Regions from separate parts of the Brachybacterium sp. GCM10030267 genome, predicted to be linked through region 2. Evidence: riboswitches for the same ligand, from Rfam matches in the RefSeq annotation. Region 2 holds a riboswitch; the other holds the start of a gene.
What was found. Region 2 has a riboswitch for thiamine pyrophosphate ahead of ACFQS2_RS04010 (TenA family protein). Riboswitches for the same ligand answer to the same signal wherever they lie in the genome.
Positions count from the first base shown of each region.

Region 1: it holds a riboswitch for thiamine pyrophosphate, as region 2 does, so the genes downstream of both, thiM (hydroxyethylthiazole kinase) here and ACFQS2_RS04010 (TenA family protein) in region 2, are expected to answer to the same signal.

Region 1 covers NZ_JBHTCX010000007.1:161,506-166,443, reverse strand. Annotated here, with positions in the region: gene ACFQS2_RS06060 (hypothetical protein) at 118-384, shown strand; gene ACFQS2_RS06055 (hypothetical protein) at 626-817, shown strand; gene thiD (bifunctional hydroxymethylpyrimidine kinase/phosphomethylpyrimidine kinase) at 899-1,840, opposite strand; gene thiE (thiamine phosphate synthase) at 1,907-2,629, opposite strand; gene thiM (hydroxyethylthiazole kinase) at 2,626-3,459, opposite strand; TPP riboswitch at 3,451-3,550, opposite strand; gene ACFQS2_RS06035 (hypothetical protein) at 3,726-4,646, shown strand; gene ACFQS2_RS06030 (dienelactone hydrolase family protein) at 4,754-4,938, shown strand, end outside.
Region 2 covers NZ_JBHTCX010000003.1:341,467-346,404, forward strand. Annotated here, with positions in the region: gene ACFQS2_RS03995 (glycosyltransferase) at 1-340, opposite strand, end outside; gene ACFQS2_RS04000 (homocysteine S-methyltransferase family protein) at 441-1,487, shown strand; gene ACFQS2_RS04005 (hypothetical protein) at 1,695-1,967, shown strand; TPP riboswitch at 2,264-2,357, shown strand; gene ACFQS2_RS04010 (TenA family protein) at 2,482-3,144, shown strand; gene tenA (thiaminase II) at 3,141-3,803, shown strand; gene ACFQS2_RS04020 (polysaccharide lyase family 1 protein) at 4,111-4,938, shown strand, end outside.

The DNA.
Region 1 (4,938 bases), on a different contig from region 2:
ACCTCGGTGATCTGCCGCCGACGGGATAGGCTGGGGGACCCCAGAGGATCGCTGGTCCCCGAGGCCGCGCCCCGAGCACCCGCAACCACGGATCCAGCACTGACCGGAGGAGGGATGATGGCTGACAGCAGACGACGTTTCGACGCGACCTGGCTGCCCTTCGGGATGATCATCGGGTTCACGGTGGGGATCGGCGTGGGCCTGTCCATCTTCAACAATCTTTTCCTCGGTGCGGGAATCGGATTCATCTTCGGCGCCGCACTCGGGGTCGCCCTCGGGTTCCGGGACCGCCGCGGCTCGAAGAGCCAGGAAGAGATCGAGGACGCCGCGCAGGACCGTGCCCGCCGCCGCGACGACGGGCACGCCGGGGACGACGAGCTCTGACCGCGCGGCCGCACGCGGGTTGAGCGAAGCAGGACCGAGCGAACCAGGACCGAGCGCGCCAGGGCTCACCGCCCCGGGACCGCGCCTCGGGGCGGCTCCGCGGACCGTTCCTCCCCAGGCCGCCTCCGTCCACCAAAATCCCAGGTGTCTTTCCCGGGAATCCGAGCCCGTGGTGCCATGCTTATCGCACCTGGTCGACTAACGGCCGGTGAACACCGCCTGACTTCCCCAGGAGGCACCGATGAAGGTCACCGACACACACCCCAGCGCAGCCGAGCATTTCGACTACCTCGAGCCCGATCTCCAGCCCGAGACGGCAGCCGACGAAGCCCAGATCTTCGCGCGGGAGAGGGACGAGACCCTGACCGGCCTGGTGGAGGCCACCGGCCCCCTCGCGGTCAGCTCCCGCCACCTCTCCGCTCGCTCCGCCTGAGACCACCAGCCGGAGAACGTTCCCGCGGGAACGTTCTTCCGTCGGGTCCGGTCAGCGGCGGCCCGGTCAGCGGCCGAGCGCTCAGGCACTCGCCGTGTGCCCGCCCGGCTCCCGGCGCGCCACGGTGACCAGATGGTCGACCGGGCCGTGCCCCTGCTCCGGCGCGAACGAGAGGTCATAGGCGGCGCCGCCGATCAGCGCCCGCTGCAGGAAGTCACGCCCCGCGCCGACCGCGGCCAGGTCGTCTCCTGCTTCGGATTCGCCGACCCTCTCGTGCGAGGCGTCCATGGTGGCGGCGAGAACACCCAGGGCGTCGGGCCCCGCTGAGCGGACCATCGCGATGCGCGCGTACTGCGCGGCGATCGCCGCGGAGAGCGTGCACCCGGTGCCGTGGGTGGCGCGGGTGCGCACGCGCTCGGCCCGCAGCAGGTCCACGCCGCCGGGGTGAGCGACGACGTCGACGACCTCGTCGTCATCGTGGTGCCCGCCCTTGAGGACCACGACGGCGGGACCCAGCTGCTGCAGCCGCACGGCCTGCTCCTGCATGGTCTCGACATCGGGGGCGACCTCCGCATCCAGCAGCTTCGCCGCTTCGGGCAGGTTCGGCGTGATCACGTGCACCAGCGGCAGCAGCAGTTCGCGCAGGTTCTGTGCCGCCTGCCGGGGCAGCAGTTCATCGCCGCTGGTGGCGACCATGACCGGGTCGAGCACGACGGTGCCGAACTGGCCGGCTCGCGCGGCCATGGTCTCGGCGACGGCGGCGACGACCTCGGCGGAGGTGAGCATCCCCAGCTTGGTGGCGTCCAGCGGGATGTCATCCAGAACGCTGGTCAGCTGCGACTGCACGTCCTCGGCGGTCATCGGCGTCACGGACTGCACGCCGCGGGTGTTCTGCGCGATCACGGCGGTGATCGCGGTGGTGCCGTAGACGCCGAGTGCCGTGAACGTCTTCAGGTCGGCCTGGAAGCCGGCGCCGCCGCTGGGGTCGGAGCCGGCGATGGTCAGTGCTGTCGGTGGTCGCATGGGGCGGTCCTCCTGGGGTGTGCTGCGGAGCCGGGCCGGTGGGGGGCGGGGTCCGCGGACGGGTGGTCACGGACTGCTGGATGAGCGGCCCTGGTCGATGGCTTCTCGGAGTCGGCCGGCGGCCGCAGCGGGGTCGGGTGCCGCGGCGATGGCCGAGACCACGCAGAGACCGTCCACACCGGTGGCCGCGATCTCCGGGGCGAGGCGGTGGTCGATGCCGCCGATGGCGACGGCCAGCGGAGCTGAGGCGGCCGATACGTGCCGCGCCTGCCGCCACGGGTCCAGGCACTCCGCCAGTCCCTCCAGGCCGAGCGGCGGCGCGGCGTCGGCCTTGGTGGCGGTCGCGCGGATCGGGCCGATGCCCAGCACGTCGGCCGTGTCCTCCGCGAGCGCGGCGCGCACCTGGCCGGCGGTGCCGGCGGAGAGGCCGATCATCAGCTCCTCCCCGAGCACCTCGCGGGCAGCGGCCGCGGCGACGTCGCTCTGGCCCACGTGGAGGTGGCACCGCGCGGCCTCGGCCACACCGAGACGGTCGTTGACGAACAAGGGCACCTCCTGGGCGCGAGGGCCGAGCTCGCTCGCCAGGCGTTCCCGGCATGCGCGGACCAGCTCGAGCAGGTCGGCGTCGGAGGCGTCCTTGTCCCGCAGCTGGATCGCGCCCGCTCCGCCGCGGACGGCGGCGAGGACCACGCCGGGCACCGCGTCGATCCCGCCGGACAGCGCCGAGTCGGTGACGTGGTACAGCGAGAAGTCGGCCGCATGGGCGGTGCGCAGGGACGGCCGGATCACGCCGGGGCCGCCTGCTCCTGAAGACCCACGAGCTCGAGCACGTCGGCGGGCGTGAGGGTGTCCAGCGCATCGAGCCAGCCGACGGCGAAGGACCCGACTCCCTGCGCCTCCCGCGCGGCGAGGGTTCCGGCGGCGCCGTGCAGGGCATGTGCGGCGAGCACCGCGTCGTGGGGGGTGAGGTCGGTGTCGCGGCTTGAGCCCAGGAGGGCGGCGCAGGTCGCGCCGAGCGCACAGCCGGTGCCGATCACTCGCGCGAGCAGGGCGTCGCCGCTGGTCAGCACTGTGATGCGACCCGCGGAGACGATCGCGTCGCGCTCCCCGGAGACCGCGACCACGGCACCAGTGCGGGCGGAGAGGTCGCGGGCGGCGTCGAGCACCGCCTCGACCGTGTCGGTGGAATCGACGCCGCGCCCTCCCCCGCCGGTGCCGGCGAGCGCGGCGATCTCGGAGGCGTTGCCGCGGACGGCGGCGGGCCCGAGGGTCAGCAGTTCGTGCGCCAGCGGGGTGCGGACGGGCAGCGAGCCGACGGCGACCGGGTCGAGCACCCAGGGCCGTCCGGCGTCGCGGGCGGCGCGGGCGGCGGCGGGCATCGCCTGCACCTGTCCCTCGGCCACGGTGCCGGTGTTCACCAGCAGCGCGTCGGCCGCAGCGGCGAAGACCGGCGCCTCCTGCGGGTGGTCCACCATCGCGGGGGCGGCCTCGATGGCCAGCAGGACGTCCGCGGTGATCTGCTGGACGACGGTGTTGGTGATGCAGTGGACGAGCGGGCTGTGCCCGCTGAGCGCCTCGAGGGCGCTGCGTAGCCGGTTCTCGGGCGTGCTCGTAGTCATCGGTGACGATCCCTTCGCAGGTGCAGACCAGGGCAGGTTCGACGGGTGTGCTCTCAGCCGCCGCTTCTCGACGGCACCCCGCGTCACTGGTCGGCGACTTTAGCAGGGGCCGAGACAGGGGCACACAGGATCTTCACACTCATAATCCTGTAATTCCTTGGTATTCTCTTGACCTTCCCTTGACCTGATGCCACGGTGTGAGCGGCAACGCATCGACGCGGATCCACGACGGACAACCGTCTCCCGCAGTCGGCGGAGAGGACGCCATGACCATCACGAGCACCGCACGCCGGGCCCGCACCGTACTGACCGTCGCCGCGGGGGCGGCGCTGCTGTCCGCGTCGGCCTGCAGCACGAGCGCCGGAGCCGACGGGGAGGACAGCGCGGGGGCGCCGTCCGAGACATCGGATCAGGGTGAACAGCAGGAGGGCGGACAGAACACCAGCGACGGCGGGGGCGCCGCGACCAGCAGTGAGCAGGGGGACGGGGACTCGGACGAGGGGTCCGAACAGAACGATGGGGTGGATGCGGGCGACGAGGACGAGGCGACGGAGCCGACGGAGCCTGAGACCCGTCTCGTGCTCGTCACCGATCTGGGACCCGAGGAGCCCGGTGAGGGCGATCTCGTGCGCAGCCCCGACCAGCTGGCCGCCCTGCTGACCGGGCCCCTCGGCGGGATGGCCGAGTGCTACGACGAGCTCACGCTCAGCCCGGGCGCCACCGCGTCGTGCATGGGCCCGGCGAGCGTCGACTCTCCCGACCCGGACCAGGAATGGACGGCGCACTCGGTGCGGATCCCGTCCGCGGAGGACTTCACCGCCGGCAGCAGGGTCGCGATCCTGTTCACCACCGGCGGCGCCCTGACCGGGCCGGCCGAGGTCCTGCTGGAGGAGACCGTGTCCCTCACCGGCCTCGGCGTCAGCTCGACGTTCGGGGCCGAGGACCTGGATTCCGAGCAGCTCGCGCAGCACACGCTGGAGGTGCTCACCTCCCCGAATGCTTACGTCCCCGTCGACTACGCCGACTGGGAGCACGTGAGCTGCCAGGACGGCCTCTCCTTCGCGACCTTCGAACCGGTGGCCTGCACCGCGACCACCGCCGGCGGCGATCACTGGGAGCTGGAGGTGGCGCCCGGGGCTTTCGCCGGCAACGACCAGGGCCTGCTGGTGGGCATCGAGACCCTGTGACCGTCGTCCAGCGGAGCGGCTGAGCATCGCGGCCAGGCCGTGCGGCCGACCGGGGGGAGGCCGCAGGGCGAGTGAGTGACCGGCGCCCCTCGCGATACAGTCATCGCGTGAGCGCGACCACACTGCCCATCCCCACCGATGCCGGCGACCTGCCCGGACTGCTCTGGCTGCCCGAGCACCGCGAGGAGCCGGTGCCCGGCCTCGTGGTGCTGCAGGAGATCTTCGGCGTCTCCGACTACATCCAGCGGCGCTGCGCGGATCTCGCCGCGCTCGGCTATGCGGTGCTGGCCCC
Region 2 (4,938 bases):
CGGCCATCACGGGCAGGTCGAACCGCTCGAGCGCATCGCGCCGGCATTCCTGGGCACTGATCTCCCCGGAGCGCTCGATCGCGGCCGCCAGGGCCTCCACCCCGGTGGCCAGGAACCCGTTGTGCCCGTCGCGGACGATCTCCGGGACGCTGCCGCGCGGGGTCGCGATGACGGGGGTGCCGCAGGCCAGGGCCTCGGCCATGACCATCCCGAAGGGCTCCTCCCAGCGGATGGGGAAGACCAGGCACGAGGCGCGGGCGACGAGGGAACACGGGGCGACCAGCCGCGGCCATGACCCGGCACCGCCGAGGAGGCCACCCCTGCCCTGACTCCCCGGCATCGTGCGCGTTCACAGATCGCCACAACCCATACGGCCCACCACGAGGCACGGATACAGTCACCAGCGGCCACCACTGGAACCGCGACGACGAGGGCACGCCATGACCCGCAACCACCTGACCGAACGCCTCGATACCGGCACCGTCATCTGTGCCGAGGGCTTCCTCTTCGAGCTCGAACGGCGCGGCTACCTGACCGCCGGCGAGTTCGTGCCCGAGGTCGCCCTCGAGCACCCCGAGGCGCTGCGCACCCTGCACGTGGACTTCCAGCGCGCCGGCTCCGACATCGTCGAGGCCTTCACCTACAACGGTCACCGCGAGAAGATGCGGGTCATCGGCAAGGAGGACCTCCTCGAGCCCCTGAACCGGTCCGCCCTGCAGATCGCCCGCGAGGTCGCCGACGCCGTCCCGGGCAATCTCGTCGCCGGCAACATCTCCAACTCCAACATCTGGGACCCTGCGGACACCACGACGCAGCGCGAGGTCCGCGGCATGTTCGAGGAGATGGTCGGCTGGGCCGTCGAGGAAGGGGCCGACCTGATCGTCGGGGAGACCTTCTACTACGCCGAGGAGGCGCTGACCGCGCTCGAGGTCGCCAAGGCCTCCGGCCTGCCCGTGGTGATCACTCTCGCCCCGATGGCGTTCCAGGAGATGGCCGAGGGCGCCGGGATCGTCGAGACCGCACAGCGCCTCGAGCAGGCCGGGGCCGACGTGGTGGGTCTCAACTGCTTCCGCGGGCCGGCGACGATGCTGCCGTGGCTGCGCGAGATCCGCGAGGCCGTGGACTGCCACGTGGGCGCCCTGCCGATCCCGTACCGCACCACGGAGGAGGAGCCGACGTTCTTCAACCTCTCCGATCCCGCCGCGGCCGTGCCCTCCCCGCACGGGCGCACCTTCCCCACCGCCCTGGACCCCCTGCTGACCAACCGCTACGAGATCAGCGCCTTCGCCCGTGAGGCGCTGGAGCTGGGCGTGAACTACCTCGGGGTGTGCTGCGGCGCAGCCCCGATCCACATCCGGGAGGTCGCCGAGGCCGTCGGCCGCACCACCGAGGCGAGCCGCTACTCCGAGCGCATGGAGAACCACTTCATGTACGGCAGCAACGAGCGCCTCCCGGAGCATATCGTCGGCTTGGGCTCGCGCGCCTGAGCGTCGGCCCCGGACAGGTTCGGGTCCGGCCCGACGAGGCTCCAGGCTTCGCCCGAAGAGCTCTTGACTCGGCCCGACGTCGCTCGGGGCTCCGCCCGGCGCGAGGGCTTGAGCTTCCAGCGATCGCGGGCCCGAGCAGTCGATCATCGGCGCGGAATATCGGATACTGCCAGTGACCGGACACCACCGGAGGAAAGGAGCAGGACGATGACCAGCACGCCGCACGAGCACTCCCCCGAGGCCCCGCTCGAGGACGCCCTGGACCAGGAGGTCGATGCCCTGCCGGACGACGGGACCACGGACGCCCTCGGCTCCGAGGAGCTCGGCTCCGTCACCTCCGCCTACGCCGATCCAGCGGATGTCCTCGACCAGCGCCGCGAGGTCCCGCTCGACGAGGACTACGCCCCCGAGGCGACCGGTGAGGACGGCTCCGAGGACAGTGCCTTCGGGGCCGACGACGGCGCCTTCGACTCCGAGTGAACGGCGACCGACCGCAGGAGCGGGACGCCGCTCGCTGACCGGCGGGACAGTCGGCCAACCTGACCGGCGAGACCGTCGGCCCAGCTGATCGGTGGGACCGTCGGCGCACCTGATCGGCGGGACCGTCGGCCCACCTGATCGCTTGATCTCCGACCCATCGGTCATGCGTGATCTCGCCGCGTGATCGGTGACCCTCCGGGAATCGATCAGGGCGATCACGGCCCCGCTCAGCCGCCCCGGGACCCGGCCCCAGCGCCGGGGTCCCGGGGCGGCTCCTGCTGTGTCGGGGTAAGGTCGTCGTCGACACGGGGTGCCCCGCCAGGGGCTGAGATCACACCCGACGAACCTGATCGAGTTAGCGCTCGCGGAGGGATGTCATGACGTCGCACTGCGTCACTGCGTCACTGCGTCACTGCGCCGCTCGCCGCGTCGCGAGCGCGCCTCGAGGTCGGGCCCCGGGTCACCGGATCGGGAGCTCCCATCCGGACGGATCGACCGACGAGGAGAAGTCCCGATGTCCACCTCTTTCACCGACGACCTCCGTGAGGCCAGCGAACCCACCTGGACCCGAGCCGTCCAGCACCGCTTCGTGGCGGAGCTCCACGACGGGTCGATCCCCGACGAGGTGATGGCCGGATACCTGATCCAGGACCATCGCTTCCTCGACAGCTTCCTGGTGCTCCTCGGCGCCGGCATCGCCGAGGCCCCCGCGTTCGAGGCCCGGCTGCGGCTGTCGCAGTTCGTCGGCGAGGTCGCCGGGGACGAGAACACCTACTTCCTGCGCGCGTTCGAGTCCCTGGGCGTGAGCGAGCACGACCGCGCAACCGTCCCGGACACGCTGGCGACCACCGGCTTCACCACCATCTTCCGCGAAGCCGCCGAGACCCGGGACTATGCCGCGATCCTCGCCGTGCTGGTGGTCACCGAATGGCTCTACCACGACTGGGCCGCCGCCGCTCCGGACCCGCGGCCGAGCAGCTTCGTCCACTCCGAATGGATCGACCTCCACGACAACCCGGACTTCGCCGGCTTCGTGAACTTCCTGCACGCCGAGCTCGACGCAGCAGGACCCGGCAGCCCCGAGCGGGCCCGGGAGTTCTTCGAGCGCACCGTCGCCCTCGAGCTCGACTTCTTCGAGCAGTCCTACCTCCACCCGTTCACCGGGGAGGCACGATGAGCCTGTTCGACGATCTCAGGTCCGCCGCCCTGCCCGACTGGGACGATTACACCCGCCACCCGTTCGTCGAGCAGCTCGGCGCGGGCACACTGCCGCTCGCCGCATTCCAGGACTACCTGATCCAGGACTACCTGTTCCTCATCCAGTTCGCCCGGGCCAACGCGCTGGCCGCCTTCAAGAGCCGACGGCTCGAGGACATCCAGCACTCCGCCGATGCCCTCGCGACGACCCTGGCCGAGACCGATCTGCATGTGCGGCTCACCGCGAGCTGGGGCATCGATCGCTCGCAGCTGGACGCCGCACCCGAGAAGCAGGCCACCGTCGCCTACACCCGGTACGTGCTCGACTGCGGGCAGGTCGGTGACCAGCTCGACCTGAATGTGGCCCTCGCCCCGTGCGCGATCGGGTACGCCGAGATCGGGGCCCGTCTGGCTCCCCGGCTCGAGGAGCAGCCGGAGCACCCCTACCGCGACTGGATCGCCGAGTACGCGAGCGAGGAGTTCCAGCAGGCCGCGCGCGACGCCATCGCCCACCTCGACGTCCTGGCGGCGCGGTCCCTCACCGAGCAGCGATTCGAGGAGGTGGCCACGGTGTTCCGCACCGCGACCCGGCTCGAATCCGCCTTCTGGCAGCAGGCGCTGGACGGCGCCGTGGAGTGAGGGGCCACGCCGCGGCGGGCAGCCAGAAATCGGTTCCCGCCCGCCATCGAGGGTTGATACGAGGCCAGCGGCACAGTATGGTCGCACCCAAGATCAGCGGGAAACCGGTTTCTCATCGCGAGGGCGCGAGGATGATCCGCGCTCTGCCACGACATCCCCTGTGTGGTCGCCGTACCCGAGAGGCGAACCCGCTGCGATCGGACGAATGACCCCGCCGACGGCGGTCCATTCGAAGGACAGCAATCCACACTCAGGAGAGCCCGTGCTACGACGCCGACGTTTGATGCAAGCCCTGACCACCGCAGCGGTGGCTGCCCCCCTGACTGCTGTCGGCGCGACCACCGCGCAGGCGCGCCCCGAGGACCCGGCGCGAGAGACCCTGCGCGCCGGGGACGGCTGGGGGTCCGCCGGCGCCGGCACCACGGGAGGTGCCGACGCCGCCGGCGACATGGTGTTCACCGTGACGACCAAGGCCGAACTCATCTCCGCGCTCGAGCGAGCCGGCGACGAGCCCGTGATCATCACGGTCCGCGGCACGATCGACATGAACACGGGGCCCGACGGGGCTGCGCTGACGTGCGAGGACTACGCCGACCCCGCGTGGGACCTGGAGGCGTACCTCGAGGAGTACGACCCGGCCCACTACGACGGTGACCCGGAGGGACCGCTCGAGGACGCACGCGACCGTTCCCACCAGGCACAGCTGAACAGCATCCAGCTGGACCTGCCGAGCAATCTCACGCTCATCGGTGAGGACGACGCACGCCTGATCGGTGTGAGTCTGATCCTGCGCGGCGAGAACATCATCGTGAGGAACCTGGAGCTCACCGGCATGGAGAACTGCTTCCCGCAGCGCAACCAGGACGGGTGGGTCTCCGAGGGTTTCGACGTCGTCGGTCTGATCGGCGCCAAGAACGTGTGGCTCGATCACCTGACCATCGACGGACCGTATCGCGCAGGCGAGCCCAAGGAAACCATCTTCGGCGACGTGGTCCACCGGGTCGACGGCCTGCTCGACATCACCAATCAGGCAGACCTGGTCACCGTCAGCTGGAGCACGATCAGGAACGGGAGCACCTCGGTGCTGATCGGCAACAGCGACAGCAAGCCGGAGGACGAGGGCAAGCTTCGCGTG